2 regions of the Shewanella decolorationis genome follow, and region 1 is predicted to be linked to the other one. Evidence: riboswitches for the same ligand, from Rfam matches in the RefSeq annotation. Region 1 holds a riboswitch; the other holds the start of a gene.

Region 1 (8,101 bases):
TAAAACTTAAAGATGAATATTTACTCGAAGAAAACCAACGTTTCTACGAGATCCTGCATTTAACTCAGGCCAATGCCTGCTCAAAAACGAATACCAGTTCAAAAACAACTGAAGCAGTGCCCTTAAGTGCGGCGGGCTCAATCATGTGGCAAGGGTTAGATGCGGATAAAACCAACCAAGCCAAGCGGTATCTTGACCAAACCATAGGCCACTATCAGCGTATTCCTGAGCATCGCATGCCCAACAAGTCGCAAATTGTGGCGGCCTATCAGTACATTTTGCAGCAACTGAATTGTTAACCTCATAGGTCAACATGCGGCCATTGAGCGCTTAGCCGTGGCGTTGAAACGGTTTTACTCTGTAAATCCATCGAGTTGATTTATGCTATTAGGCCGTTAATCTTGAGTTTTATTATGCGTTTATTGAAGTCCACCCAAGCTGCCAATCTCAATCTTAAACAGGCGAAGATTTTTTATCGCCAAGCCGCCCGTGCCATTGTGCTGTCAGGGGAAGATATTTTGCTGCTCTACACCCAAAAATATCGGGATTACGGTTTGCCTGGCGGTGGGGTGGATAAGGGCGAGAGCCTTGAAGTCGGACTTATCCGCGAGTTGCAGGAAGAAACCGGCGCCATTGCCGCCAAAGTGTTAGCGCCCTTTGGTCGTTATGAGGAATATCGTTCTTGGTTTCGTGAGGGCGCAAATGTTGTACACATGGACTCTTACTGTTACCTGTGCGAAATCGATATGAACCTTGGCGAGCGCGGCCTAGGTGAGCCAAGACTCGAAGCCCACGAGATAAAAAATGGGATGCGCCCTGAGTGGATCAATATCCATCAAGCGATTGCCCATAATGAAGAGATCCAACGAACGTTCGCCAATAAAGGGCAATCCATCGACAGGGAAACCTTTCTGCTCAAACGAATCGTTGAAGAGTTGCTGTAGATAAAGTCAGCTTGATGGGGTTAATGCACTGTGGTTTAAAGCGCCGCCATAAAAAAAGCCATCCTGAGGATGGCTTATGAGGATTTCTGTGAAGGCTGCCTTAACCGTTAGATCACGGTTAAATAAATACAAAAGAAATGGCTCATTGCGCCCGCCAATACAAATAAATGCCAAATCGCGTGATTGTATGGGATGCGTTTACCGACATAGAAGATCACCCCTAAGGTGTAAAACAACCCGCCCAATAGTAGAAGCTTAAATCCTAGCGGTGACATCGCCGCCGTTAAATCGCCCATCACAGTCACACACAGCCAACCCATTACTAAATAGAGCACTAGGCTCATTTTTTTAAAGCGATGAATAAACAAAGTCTTAAATAAAATCCCACCAATAGCCAAGGACCAAATCGCCGTCAGGATAATGGTGGATAGTTGTCCTTGCAGGCTGATTAACATCAGCGGGGTATAGGTGCCTGCAATTAAGCAGTAGATAGCACAATGATCGGCAATCTTAAGTTTATGTTTCCAGCCTACATGCGTTACGCTGTGATACAGGGTAGAACTTAAAAACAACAGGATAAGGCTTGCACCATAAATAATAACACCTGTGAGCTGAATATTTGTGAGGTGGTCTGCGCCCTTGAGGATCATAAACACTAAGCCGACCACACCCGCGATCACCCCTAGGCCATGGCTGATGCTATTGGCAATCTCTTCACTAAGGCTATAGCCACTGATATTCAATGGTTTTTCATGACTCATTTGCGGCTCTATCAAACTCTGGCTTGGCATGCTGTTGATCCACTCGATGGCGATAATGACTGAGTCTATCAGTTGATAAATTGGAAAGCCATAATTAGCTTACACGTGTAAGCTAATTTATTTTGAGATTTACATCATCAACTGAGACTGAGGCGAGCTCTTATCTAGTTGTACAACATTATGGTGACTGTTTACGACTGATTAATGTCAACGCCTTGGAACTTTGTGCGTTGCACTTTCTCTAATCTCCCGTAGATGTCATGGATTTGTTAAGTACTTTGTCCATTAAGTACTAAGGGATGGATTTTGCCTGTTCGTTCGAATATTACCCTAGAAGATGATCTTAGTTTTGATGCGTACGGCCGCGTGACAAACGAAGAGACCGTACCATTTTCCGCTATGCCTTTTTGTGCAACGTCTTTCAGTGCTACAGATTTGAATGCTAAGCCTTTTAGCGCTCATGCTGAGCCTTTGAGGAGCGATATAAGCCTTAATTTGCATGAGGCTAACCAAAAAGACATCGATAGCACATTTCAAACATCTTCAAAACTAAGCGGGGGAGAGTGGTCGCAGTATTTCAATCTTAAGCCATTGCTTTGGGTTATCTTGGGTCATGGCTTACTGCTGTTGTTATTGATTTTCCTATGGCGAACCCAGTCGGAACACTTAGGGCTGTCGTTTACCGAATCATCTGCGAATGCACGAACTGCAACCAAGGCGTTAAAGGCATATTTTATTTATGCGCCGCCAACGCAAACCGATCCAGCGGATCCTCCTAAAAATTCCTCTGTGGAAGAACCTACAGTTTCTAGTGAGCCGATCACTTCGCCGCCTAACACTACGCAGCTGACAGTGAATGTTGAACCGGCAGCGAAAGTGATACCAAAACCCGCGGAAAAGCTTGCGCCAAAAACTACAGAGCAGATTGCAAAACCTCCTGAAGTCAGCGCCCAAGCGTCAAATAGAGCAGTTTCAAAGACTCCAACACAGGGCCAAACCCAGCAGAGTGCAAAAGAAGCTATTAAGCCTCAAAAGGCAGAAGTCCAATCAAGCTCGGCTCAAGTGGCAAGTACTCAGCAGTCAGATACTGGTGAGCAAAGCAGCGGTGCGGCTGGTAGCGTGGGGTTATTTACCCAGCGTTATTTTGAACGTCAGCGTGAGCAAGCCTTAGATGATTTAGTGTTAGAGCAGGCAAATCATTACGGCAAACGGTCGACTATGTCTGAAATGAGCCCCGAGATGGAGGTGTTGATTGTTCCCAATGCCGACGATTTTAGCGGCCCCACCAGTTTAGATTTAGAACTGGATCCTAATCGAATTGTCCGTAAAGGGGATACCTGCTATCGGGTCGTTAAAGTCGGCACCCAAATTAATCCCTATGCTGAGAATTTAGGGTTCCCCTTCAATTGCAGTGGCAAGAAAATGAATCAAGAAATTGACGATGCCATTAAGGCGCAGCTGGATAAAATGATGGTAAAGCGGCCAAAAGGTTAAAAAGTAGTTGTGATAAATTTTCACTAAAAATTGTTTTAACTATGATCTCTAAAACCAATTTAGGTTAAAGTCGTTTAAATACATTGCGTTATGCGTTCTTTAATTTTGATTGATAATTTGGTTTTTATCCTAAAATTAGGCTTGTTTGTTCGCTGCGCTTCTGCCTATACTTTTGCCCATCTTGTCGGAGTGCCTCTTGGCTGAGACCGTTTATTCGGGATCCGTTGAACCTGATCAGGTTAAAACCTGCGAAGGAAACAAGCATAATAACATCCATTAAATCGTGACAGCGGCCACCTTTTGCCCTGCATTAACCCATCGATTTAGTCGTTATTGAGTCCGCAAATCCGCTTAGGGTTTGCAGCGCTCAGCTTAAACACTCAAGTCTCCAGACAAGCAACCCCATTTTTATTTGTTAAAGTGAGATTGCTTATGTCCAGTTTAGAATTGTCCTCAGAATCTATTGCCGTGAACACCCAAGGGCAAACGAGCCGCCGTGCAGCGCGCGCCCAGGCCCAAGCCTTTATCGATACCCTTAAACCATTACAACATCCTAATTCGCAAAAGCTCTATTTGCAGGGGAGCCGTGAGGATCTCCGTGTAGGGATGCGGCAAATTCTGCAAACCGATACGCGGATTGGCGGCACTGCGACTGCGCCCATAGTTGAGAAAAATCCTCCCATTCCGGTGTACGACTGCGCAGGGCCTTATTCCGATCCGGCTGCGCAAATTAACGTGCGCCAAGGACTAGCCAAACTCAGATTACCTTGGATTATCGAGCGCCAAGATACCGAAGTGCTCGATTGTGCGACCTCAGATTTCACCCAGCAACGCCTGAAGGATGATGGGCTCGATCATCTGCGCTTCGAGGCCGGCTCAAGTGCGATTGTTCGTCCTCGCCGTGCCTTACCGGGTAAGCGCGTGAGCCAATTACACTATGCCCGCCAAGGGATCATTACCCCCGAAATGGAGTATGTGGCGATTCGGGAAAATATGGCGCTCGCCGAGGTGCAGGATGAAATCTTAAACCGCCGCGGCCAAGGTGAATCCTTTGGCGCCGTAATCGGTAAATCGATTACCCCAGAATTTGTCCGCGACGAAATTGCCCGTGGGCGCGCCATTATTCCGTTAAATATCAATCACCCTGAAGCCGAGCCTATGATTATTGGCCGTAATTTTTTGGTGAAAGTGAATGCCAATATCGGCAACTCGGCGGTTACGTCCTCCATCGAGGAGGAAGTCGAAAAGTTAGTCTGGTCAACCCGTTGGGGCGCGGACACTGTGATGGACTTGTCCACTGGGCGGTATATCCATGAAACCCGCGAATGGATTATCCGTAACTCGCCAGTGCCGATTGGCACAGTGCCGATTTATCAAGCATTGGAAAAAGTAAACGGCGTGGCTGAGCACCTGACCTGGGAAGTGTTTCGCGATACCTTGATTGAGCAAGCGGAGCAGGGCGTCGATTACTTTACCATCCATGCGGGCGTGTTATTGCGCTATGTGCCCATGACCGCCAAACGGGTGACTGGGATTGTGTCCCGCGGCGGCTCGATTATGGCCAAATGGTGCTTGAGCCATCATCAAGAAAACTTCCTCTATACCCATTTCCGCGAGATTTGCGAGCTGTGCGTTGCCTACGATGTGTCGCTGTCATTAGGCGATGGTATGCGTCCAGGCTCGATTGCCGATGCCAATGATGAGGCGCAGTTTGCCGAGCTTGAGACCTTAGGCGAGCTGGTCAAAATCGCCTGGGAATACGATGTGCAGACCATTATCGAAGGGCCTGGACATATCCCGATGCAACTTATCAAAGAGAATATGGATAAGCAGCTTATCCACTGCGTCGAGGCGCCGTTTTATACCCTAGGGCCGCAAATTACCGATATTGCGCCGGGTTACGATCATTTCACCTCCGGAATTGGGGCTGCGATGATCGCATGGTATGGCTGCGCCATGCTTTGCTATGTGACGCCGAAGGAGCACTTAGGTTTACCCAATAAGCAGGATGTCAAACAAGGGCTGATTGCCTACAAGATTGCTGCCCATGCGGCCGATATTGCTAAAGGCCACCCGGGCGCGCAGATCCGCGACAATGCGTTGTCTAAGGCGCGCTTTGAATTCCGTTGGGAAGACCAATATAACTTAGGGCTTGACCCTGATACCGCGCGTGCCTATCACGATGAATCCTTGCCACAGGAGTCGGCCAAGGTTGCGCACTTTTGCTCTATGTGTGGCCCTAAGTTCTGTTCGATGAAGATCACCCAAGATGTACGTGACTATGCGGCAAGTTTAGCGGCGGGTGCGTTAGCAGGGGCTTCGTCAAGCCAAAATGTTGAGAGCGCTGAAGCGCTTGCATCGATAAACTCTGCTCCACAAGGGCAAGCTAGCAAAGAAGCAATCCAGCAGATCAAAGTCAAAACCCAAGATGAATTAGCGGCGGCCATGGCGCAAAAATCGGCCGAGTTTGCGGCTTCGGGCGCCAAGCTGTATCTACCGCTAGGCGATGCAAATACTGCCAATGAATCGGCCAAGCATCAGGATGGGACAGAACTCCAATCCATAGTACAGGTTGCGGAGGTTTGATAATGACCCCTGCTAAACATATTAGCCAAGTGGCGCCTAAACCTATCGTCTGGACCATTGCGGGTTCCGACAGCGGTGGCGGCGCGGGGATCCAAGCCGACTTAGCCACCATCAAAGATTTGGGCGGCCATGGATGCAGCGTGATCACCACGTTAACGGCTCAAAGTTCGGTGGCGGTGGATTTAGTTGAGCCTGTGAGTGAGGTAATGCTACTCACACAGCTCTCGACCCTGTTAGCCGATCTACCGCCTCATGCGATTAAAATTGGCTTACTCGCGAATCAGCAGCAACTGCATTTAGTTGCCGATTGGTTGGCTGGTTTTAAAACCCAATTTCCACTCGTCCCCGTTATTCTCGACCCTGTGATGGTTGCAAGCTGTGGGGATGAACTTGGGGATAAGAGCACGGCGAGCAAACCTCTGGATTTTACTCCCTTTAAGGGCTTGATTAGCCTGATAACGCCGAATGTGCAGGAGCTGGCAAGGCTTACTGTCGCCAAAGACAAACAAGCGTCAGCAATACACACAAAAGCTGAATTCGCCGCTGCGACAATTCAACTCTCTGAACAATTAGACTGCAGCGTATTAGCCAAGGGCGGCGATATTGATTTTGTAGCTCAGGCAAGTGCTGGCATTAATACAAGGGATAGCTTAAGCGAGCAACAAAGCGATATCACAAGTCATCGCAGTGCCAAAGATAATCAGCGTATGGCGGAAGATCTGCTGATTTGTCATCAGGTTACGGGCTGCTCACCTCTTGACGCTAATGGCGGCTTTTGGCTCAGCAGTGCGCGGATAAACACGCGCCATAACCACGGCAGTGGTTGTACTCTGTCTTCAGCCATCGCCTCGGTATTAGCCTTCGGCTTTGTATTGCAGGATGCCGTTGTGGTAGCAAAAGCCTATGTTAATCAAGGTTTAACTCAAGCACAGGGTATTGGCAAAGGTCCTGGGCCACTCGCGCGTACCGCTTGGCCGCATAGCTTAACGGCGTTTCCTCACGTCACGGCTTATTCTCAAAATAGCTTGAGTGAATCCAGTGATTTGCAATGCGGCGCGTTTAAGCGCCTTAATCCTGACTTAGGAATCTATCCCGTTGTCGATAACCTACAGTTACTAGAGCAGTTATTAGCGGCGGGCGTGAAGACGGTACAGCTCAGGATAAAGTCTAATGCGCTAAAGTCTAATGTGCTGGCGTCGGACGAACTTGAGGCACAAATCCAAACCGCGATTGCCTTAGGCAAGCATTATGATGCTCAGCTTTTTATCAATGATCATTGGCAGTTAGCGATAAAACATGGCGCATTTGGGGTGCATCTTGGCCAAGAAGATCTGGCGGTGACGGATCTTAATGCCATTCATGCCGCGGGATTGGCTCTTGGCATCTCGAGCCACGGTTATTTCGAGTTGCTGCGTGCCCATCAATATGCGCCATCTTACATCGCCCTCGGGCATATCTTTCCTACGACCACCAAGCAAATGCCATCGGCGCCGCAGGGGTTATTCAAGTTAGCGCATTATGTTGAACTGTTTAAAGCGCACTATCCCTTAGTGGCAATTGGCGGAATCGGGCCTTCTAATCTTGACCAAGTCAAAGCGACTGGGGTGAGAAATATTGCCGTGGTGCGGGCGATTACCGAGGCGAATGATCCAGTAATGGCCTTTGCCGAATTGACACAGGCTTGGGAGTTAAGCCTATGAGCACGACACAAGAGCAGGCCCAATCCCTTGCCGATAAAGACTTTATTCGTTATTCGCGGCAAATATTTTTACCCGAGGTCGGCGAGGCTGGCCAGTTGCAGCTGAAACATGCTCATGTGCTTATTGTCGGCCTAGGCGGCCTTGGACAACTGGCGGCGCAATATTTAGCCTGCGCTGGTGTTGGGCGCTTAACACTTGTCGACGGCGATAGGGTGGAATTATCCAATCTACCGCGACAATTGCTCTTTAGTGACGACGATATTGGCCATCACAAAGCCCTCATAGCTAAACAGAAATTAGCCGTGTTGGCGCAAGGTTGTGAGATTGATGCCGTTGCTGAGCATCTGACTCTTGAGTCTGCGAACGATGTATTCGCTCGTCTGTTAGCCCATGACGAAGAAACTCGGTTAGTACTTGATTGTACTGATAATCTTGCGGCACGCCATTGTATCAATCAGCTGTGTATTGAGCATGCCTTACCTCTGGTGAGCGCCTCCATTGCCGCTTTCAACGGCCAATTGTTTGCCGTTGATCAGCAGCGTTTCCCTACGGGCGGCTGTTATCACTGTATTTTCCCCTCGAATACTCGCGCGCCACAAAACTGTAGCAGCCAAGG
Region 2 (8,101 bases), 460 kb from region 1:
GCAACACCACTAACAACACAGCTTTTTTCATCAATTTGCATCCGTTCAGCCTTGGTCATCCTATGACACTGAGGTTAATAGAAAGTTTATTTTTTTAACACAACAACCATAACCAAACAGAGGCAGTGAGAAACAAAAGGCTTAAGACGTGTGGCTGATAAGTGGCCAGAAATGATCGAACCAGTCGAAGTATTCCTGCTGCCGCTCACCACGGGTGTGCGCCGCCATCAATAATGCCCAATACACAGCAAACACCCAATACATCTCGATGGCTGCAGGTATCGCCTTGATGGCATCCGAGGTTAAGCCGGGGTGTTCAGCCAGATACTGCCGCACTAATAGATACCGCTGCGCAGGCGTTAATTGGTGAGTTGCGAGCACAACGGCCAGTTCACACAGAGGATGAGAGGCGGTCGCATACTCAAAGTCAATGCAATACAACTGGTTATCTTTTAGCAGCAGATTATGGGGATTTAAGTCGCGATGGCAAAACTGCGGCGCGACTAAACAATCGGCTAAGGTCGCCGTCCAATCAAGGATCTGTGTTTGTATGCTGAGTAATTGCGCCAATCGGCTCTGCCATGCCTCGCCCATATCCGCTGCGGAAAAGGCTAACAACAGCCCGTGATATTCCTGCCATTGCTCAGTGATACTGATGTGGTACGGCCCAGTCGCTTGCACGCGTAGCTGTTGCAGCAATTGCAGTAACAGGCTGTGGGCGCGATTCGGCGTTAAGCAGTCTAACAAAGCGAGTCGTTCCGACTGATACCAAGCCTGCGGGTCTGCTGCGAGCTTGATATCGGCATGAGATTGCAACCAAGCCTCAATGTGCGTTTCACCCAAGCAAAAGGTCGCCGCACTGCATTGAGACTCTAGATCTTTCCAGCTTAATTCGTTCCAGTTTAAGTTTTGCAAGCTTAAATTTTGCTGGCTCAGTTCTTGATAACCTGATGCCATAGTTGGCTCGCGTTGCACCTTGAGCTGCTCAAGTGTATCAATACCTCTTGCGGCAATACGCTTTTCGGTAACCAACGCCTCCCTCCCCCCAATATCCTCCATCAGCGGCGCGAATGGAGATGCTATAGGAAGGCTTGGCAGAGATTGCGCGAAGATAAACTGGCTTAGGTAATAACGCTGATCGCCACTCACCCACAGCAACTCGGGGGCAAGCTTTGCCTTGGCAAGATGGCGCCAATAGAACAACTCTTGTTCCCGCGAACAAAAGCTATCGGCGGCATTGGCGTTTTCTCGCAAGACATAATGCGCTGTCGGCGTTTCGATATGGTAGTTGTGGTTACTTAATCCATCCGCTAAGGGCTGAATTTGCGTGATATCAGTAAGCCCTGCCTGTGCTAATACCGCAAGCAACGCATCCTTGTCCTGCCCAATGTGCGGCGGCATTAGTGGCTTACCACAACAATCATGTTGAATAGCTTATGAAACATTCGCAGCCCTTGTGTGTTAGCCATCATCTGTTGATATCTGCCACCGTTAGCCGAGTAGCTTTGCAGCGCTCGACTCTAGATGGGGATTGCGGCTATCGGCAAGGGCGGCGCGCCACAGGAAATAGCCTACAACCGCCAGGCCAACATAGAGCACAAATAATAATGAAGTCAGCATCAGTCCCTTACTGAGATAAAGGTAAATCGACACCAGATCGATAACCACCCAATACAGCCAATTCTCCAACACTTTTTTAGCGACTAAATAGGTCGTCATCACCGCAAAACAAGTAGTGGCCGCATCGAGATAGGGAAAGGAAGCCTGGGTAAAAGTTGCCATCCCATGGCCAACGCCTAAGGAAACAATCCCCGTCGCAACAATCAACTTTAAATGGGTTTTCAGCGGCCAAGTAGTCACTTTCACCCCTTGATGTTTATCGCCACCTTGGGTCCAGAGCCAGTAACCATAGAGTGCCATGGCCATGTAATAGATATTCAGCACCGACTCCATCAGCAGTGCCACTTTCCAAAACAAGACAGTGTAAATGGCCGTGCTGGTAAATGCCGCCGCCCAGCACCAAACGCTCGCCTTCATGGCCAGTAGCAAATAGGCCATGGCCAATACCACGGCTAAGGCTTCCCATGCGGTCATCACATGGACTTCCCCTAGGGCAGCATTAACACTATTGACCAGCGTTAACCATAATTCTGTCATTGCCTTACTCTCACTCTATATCGCTTGCTTGAACCACTTCGCTTTAGCGTTCAAGTTAACTTAGGGCGTTACTCGCTGTGGGCTAAATTCAGCTCACCACCAATAAACTTACATACAAACACAGCTTTGCCCCATTTTTCATGGGCGGCTTGCATCTCGGTCGCCAGCATTGCCATCACATCTTGATAGTCGCCACACACTTGCGTCGCCATAGCATTGGTAACACGTTGAATCGTTGGATAATTATCCAAGCGATGGATAAACCATTTGATCGGGTCGAGATAATTTTCATTAAAGGGATACATGCTAATTTCGGCGGTGAGTTTCATCTTCACTCCTTGGGTCAAATGCTAATAATGCAATCGTCAGGCGGTGACGTAATGAGCGAACACAGCCTGACATCTGATGTCTCATTCTTCTGGGATTACATAAACTTAACGTTTAGTGTGACCCCAATTTGGCGTGGGTCGCCGTAGCGGATATATTGCTTTTCCGCCCAGCCGTTATCCGGCTCATTACCAAAATAGAAACCACGCACACCATATTCTTCATCGAACAGGTTGCGACCCCATAAATACGCCGACCAAGCACTCGCCTCGTAGCCTACACGCGCATTCACAATGGTGTATGGCTCAGAGCGCGAGTCGTTGCTGTCTGAGTAGTAAAACTCACTCTTACCACTCATATTGACGTTGGCAAACCAACCCGAGTTTGCACGATAGGTACCGCCTAGGCTGTAGGTTAAGTGTGGTGAATGGGCCAAATCGCGGCCCGTTAAATCCACAGCGCTACCGTATTTATCTTGATACTGGTAATCGCCGTACGCCGTCTCTAACCAACCTAGGCTTGAGTAAAACTGGAGATTATCGGTGGCATACCAAGTGGCGTCCAACTCGGCACCGTAGTTGTGTGAGCTACCCGCATTTTCAGTGTAGAGGATAAAGCGTTGTGGCTTGTTCGGATCTTGCTGGGATGCGGCCACTTGCTGGTCCTGTCTGTCCATATAGAACAGCGCTAGATTCGTATCGATAAGCCCTTCAAACCAATGGGATTTAAGGCCGATTTCGTAGTTATATAGGGTTTCGGTATCAAACTCTTTTTTATCATTGAGTTCGACTGGCAAGGTCATGTTAAAACCGCCCGCCTTGTAACCGCGCGCCACACGGGCGTACACATTATGGGACTCATTCAGCACTTTGCTCAGCGCAATATGGCCGCCCCACATGGTTTCGCTCGGGTCAAAATTGTCATTGTTGGTATCTGAGTAGTGGCTATTGCGACGCTCGGCACGCAGTCCCACAGACAAAGCATAATCGGCGCCTAAATCCGTATCCAACTGACCAAATACGGCGTAATTGGTTGCTTCATATTCGGAATCTAATACCTCATCGGGCCAAGTATTATATTCAGAATACAGTTGGTTATCTTCTTTAAGGTTCATCGCATAAACCCCAAGTAACCAGTCGGTTGAACCGGCAAAAATACGGCCTTGATCGGTCGAGCTTAAGCGGAACTCTTGGGATAAGGTTTTACGCTGACCGGTTTTGTCCCAGAAGTAATCGTACTGACAAGGGGCAAGATTGCCCTCATCCTCACATTGCTTGGCGGCCCAATACTCAGGGTTCGCCCAATCGCCATCGTAACTGTAATGATGATCGGTATTGGCAAATGAAGTCAGCGAGGTTAACTCAAACGATTCTGCGCCCGAGTAGGTTGCTTTAAATCCTGCGCCCGTGGTGCGCTGGCTATCGACACCCGGCTGATCCGAAATAGTATGTTTAGGATCGTTGGTTAAGCTCCAGGCATCGTAGCCGTTATCAAAATCGGCATGCAGCAGGGTTAAATCGAGTTGCAGATTATCGGTGGCATACCAGCGTAATTTAGCGCGGCCAGTAAATTCATCACGACCATTGGTATCTTCTTTATTTAAATAGAGATTGTCGCGATAACCGTTTTGCTGATGCTGCTGCAGCGACACGCGGTATAACAATTTGCCCGAATCGGTTAACGGCCCTGAGCTAAAACCGCTGAAGGTTTGCAAATCGTCATTGCCTAAAGAAACCTCGGCGCCATGTTCAAACACATCGGTCGGGTCGTTGCTCTTAAGGTAAATCAAGCCCGCTAACGCATTGGCGCCATAGCGGGTACCCTGCGGGCCGCGTAACACTTCGACCTGTTGCAGATCGTACATGCTCGACACCATGCCGATACCGGATAAATCAATATCATCAATGATATAACCCACAGACGAGTTAGGTGCACCCTGATATTGCTCCTGCTCCCCCACGCCACGGATCTGGAAATACTTAGGACGCGAGCTGCCACCCGACCAGTTAAAGTTGGCGATGGAGTTCATCACATCTTCAAAGTGCTGGGCACTTTCATCTTGAATTTGCTGGGCATCGATAACGGTAATGCTTGATGGCATTTTCTCTAAGCTGGCACTGCGAAAATCCGCCGTCACCACCATGATTTCCATATCATTGCTGGGATCAGGTTTATCGATAGCATCGGTTTGCGCCCATGCGGCCGTGCTTAACGCAGCCGAAATGGCCAGCGCTAAGGGGGCACGAGTTAAGGCTACGGTGAAGATTGAAGAATTTTTGTTAGACTTTTTGTTAGACATAGGACCTCAAATACATGTTTGAGATCCGGCAACGAATAAGCGATTCAGAAGTGTGCTGTTGATTGGCCCATTCCTACGCCGGTATTAGCCGGATCAGGTTCTAAGGGTTCGTCTGATGACATCTCAGTCTGCCACTTTGTTGGCAAACACCCCTTGGCGGCGCTAAGTATACATGACGAAAATCATAAAGTAGACACTCTTGTCACTGCACATCAGTAAATGACGCTTAGCTCACGCCATTCATGCCTTTGTTGAAACCTCTGGCGGCTCACAATCAGTCGATACAAACGCCCTTCTCTCCTTTGGCTGATTTGACCCAATATGCTTTCTAATGCTATAGAAGGCGACGATTTTAAGTATGGTAGAAGGGTCAACTCAATGCAGCTAAAACCGTTAGCCAAGGGACGTTATAGCCAGCGATGGGAACAAGACTATCCTCTTATTGAAGCAGTGATTCTTAGCTGTATCAGCGAAGTCAAAATGCTCAAAAAAGGCGCTCACCTGATGACGCAAGGTGAAGCCATAAACTCGCTGGTGTTAGTCAAGCAAGGCCGCGTATCGTTGGGGCACACCGCCAGAAATGGCCGTTGTTTCCAATTAGGGACTATCGATTGTGATTCACAGCTCTTTGGTGAGATGGAGTTTTTTACCCAATACCAGTGCCAGCTGGACATCATCGCCAACGAGCCCTTGGAAATTTCGCTAATTAGCACTGAAAAGTTGCAACATTCCCTCGGCCAACACCCGCAACTGGCGCTGTTTTTTGCCAGTGCCATAGCGATTGATTACCAAGATACCGTCGATATTTTTACCCGCAGACTGCTTTATCCCATCAGCTATAACGTGGCATTCGATATCTACCATGAGTATTTAAACGATTTACCCGTCGATGGTTTTAGTAAGCGTTATTTAGAGGCGGAGCGTTTTGGTACCACTGACAGGGTCTACCGACGGGCATTACAACATTTGGAAGAGCGCGGTTTAATCGAGCGTAAAAAAGAAGGCATTCGGATAAAAAACCTGAGTGCACTTAAAGCTTTTGTCGAAGCAGGCATTTAACCCACTTCGACAACACCCATACTCGGCAGATAACAACCAAGTATGGGCCTTTAGCTTAACTTGCCGAAAGTGATTGTGCAGACATCGCAGGTTTCATCCGGCTCGATGCAATCAGCAGCATAAAGATTGCGGCGTAAAGCACGGGGATCACATACATCACGGTTTGCAAGCCGATAATACGTTCGAAGAACGAACTGATCGCCGGACTAAACATGGCCCCCGTACTGCCACTGATCAAAATGTAGGAGACATTCTTGCTGCTGGCTTGCTTCACAAACGACACGCCATAGGCAATAAACGCATTGTAAAGTGCCGCACAGACAAAGCCGTAACCGTAGGTTAAATAAGCAATCCAATTCAACTTGTCGGTAGTCACAATCACAAAGGTGATCACCATGGCTAAACCAATAATACCGACTAAGAAATGATGAATTTTTACCCGGGTCACGATCAGGGTTGAAATTAAGGCACCAATCAACGCGGCCGACCAGTATTGGGTAATGATATTGCCCGCCTCTTCAAATGGGATATCAAATTTTTGTTTTACAAATAACGGTGCCCACGTGAGGAAGGTATACAGCGCCAGCATGCCTAAAAATAAGCCGATACCGCCGCTGATAATGCCGAAATTCCACTCTGATTGTTGTTTCTCCTCCGTATTCGATGATTGCTCGCACAGAGAAAAATTGGTGAATAAGCTAATAATCACCGTGCCTAAGGCAACCAAACCCACGGCTAAGTAACTGTAACTCCATGATAAGGCATTGGTTAAGGCGTAGGTTGTGATCAGCGGAAACACCACCCCAGCAACATTAAAGGTCGCATCCTGCACCACTAACATAGTGCTCTGCATTTTGGCTTGCCATACTGACACCACAATGGTGCCTGCGATACACAGCCCAATCCCGCCGCAGAACCCAATTAAGGTCATGGCCTGCATCACTAGCTGTAGCGAACTGGTAAGGTGTAATGCCAGCGCAGAAAGCGCAACTAGACTATAACTGAGTAAGGTGATCCGCTTGATGCCCAACTTTTCAATGAAGAAAAAGGCGGCAATGGTCCCCGCCAATGCACCACCATTAAGTAAGGAGAAGATTGAGGCCACATCATTCACATCGGCTGCAAACTTCTCCGCTATGGGTTCTATCAACATCCCAAATTGCGTCGCAAAACCCGCCATAATAAAGTTCGCGAGAAAACTAATGGCGGTTAAGGTGATTTTATTATTCATTTTTGTCATTCCATCGTGAAATGCGAAAGGTGCAAGGTTAGCGTGTGACCTAATTCAGCGCAGTCGCGAGCGCGAGTTCGATCATATTATTGAAGGATAACTGGCGTTCTTCGGCGGTGGTTTCCTCACCCGTTAGGCAGTGATCGGATACCGTGAGAATGGCCAATGATTCAATGCCCTGTTGATGCGCTAAGCCATAAAGACCCGCGACTTCCATATCGATACCCAACACCCCAAAACGCTCCAGTGCCGGGATCATATCTTCGTCGGGATCATAATAAAGATCGCCACTAAATACGTTGCCAACTTTAACGCTAATGCCTTTTTCATTGGCTTGGGTATAGGCTTTGTGCAGTAAGGAAAAGGTGGCCGAGGTAGCCATATGATAGCCACTGCTACGCTTGGCATTCGTGGGTGAGTCGGTACCCGCTGCTTGCGCTAAAATCACATCACGCATTTGCACGTGTTTTTGGGTTGCGCCTAAACTGCCGATACGAATGATGCGTTTAACACCAAAAAAATTAATCAACTCATGGCCATAGAGCACCATTGAGGATATCCCCATACCGTGACCCATCACAGAAATACGCTGCCCTTGGTAATAACCTGTGTAACCTAGCATATTACGAACGTTGGTGACTTCTACAGCATCGGTAAGGTAGGTTTCGGCAATATATTTTGCCCGCAGCGGATCGCCAGGCATAATTACAGTTTCAGCAAAATCAGTAGGTTGTGCGTTAATGTGCGCGGTCATAGGTCTATCCTCATCTAATAATATGCTGATAGTAGTGCTCAACCCTGAAATAGTTTTAGGACTAAAGTCCGCTTTTCTGTCGCGGCTAGGTCTTTTCCGTCGAACTGAGTCAGTTATCGCAATTTTGCTTCTCGGCGTAGCAACCGTCACGGGACAAACTCATCTCGCACAAACGAGCAGAAGGAAGATGGGTTGGTGAGGATGAGGATAGATAAAATCAAAAGACTTACGTCTCAAAAACGTAAGTCTTTATCAATGTGGCGTAAATCTTTAT

The links. A riboswitch is a leader RNA that binds a small molecule or an ion and turns the genes downstream of it on or off. The one in region 1 is predicted to bind thiamine pyrophosphate.
Region 2: another riboswitch for thiamine pyrophosphate. It lies ahead of EYR25_RS00435 (TonB-dependent receptor); the one in region 1 lies ahead of thiC (phosphomethylpyrimidine synthase ThiC).

Annotation. Positions count from the first base shown of each region.
Region 1 covers NZ_CP037898.1:4,350,338-4,358,438, forward strand. Annotated here, with positions in the region: gene EYR25_RS19460 (tRNA (adenine(22)-N(1))-methyltransferase) at 1-299, shown strand, start outside; gene EYR25_RS19465 (NUDIX hydrolase) at 414-944, shown strand; gene trhA (PAQR family membrane homeostasis protein TrhA) at 1,052-1,735, opposite strand; gene EYR25_RS19475 (hypothetical protein) at 2,012-3,199, shown strand; TPP riboswitch at 3,375-3,473, shown strand; gene thiC (phosphomethylpyrimidine synthase ThiC) at 3,632-5,785, shown strand; gene thiE (thiamine phosphate synthase) at 5,788-7,485, shown strand; gene EYR25_RS19490 (HesA/MoeB/ThiF family protein) at 7,482-8,101, shown strand, end outside.
Region 2 covers NZ_CP037898.1:87,177-95,277, reverse strand. Annotated here, with positions in the region: gene EYR25_RS00455 (DUF6279 family lipoprotein) at 1-31, opposite strand, end outside; gene EYR25_RS00450 (phosphotransferase) at 142-1,401, opposite strand; gene pnuC (nicotinamide riboside transporter PnuC) at 1,492-2,157, opposite strand; gene EYR25_RS00440 (YkoF family thiamine/hydroxymethylpyrimidine-binding protein) at 2,226-2,486, opposite strand; gene EYR25_RS00435 (TonB-dependent receptor) at 2,582-4,783, opposite strand; TPP riboswitch at 4,837-4,947, opposite strand; gene EYR25_RS00430 (Crp/Fnr family transcriptional regulator) at 5,162-5,842, shown strand; gene tsgA (MFS transporter TsgA) at 5,898-7,073, opposite strand; gene deoD (purine-nucleoside phosphorylase) at 7,123-7,827, opposite strand.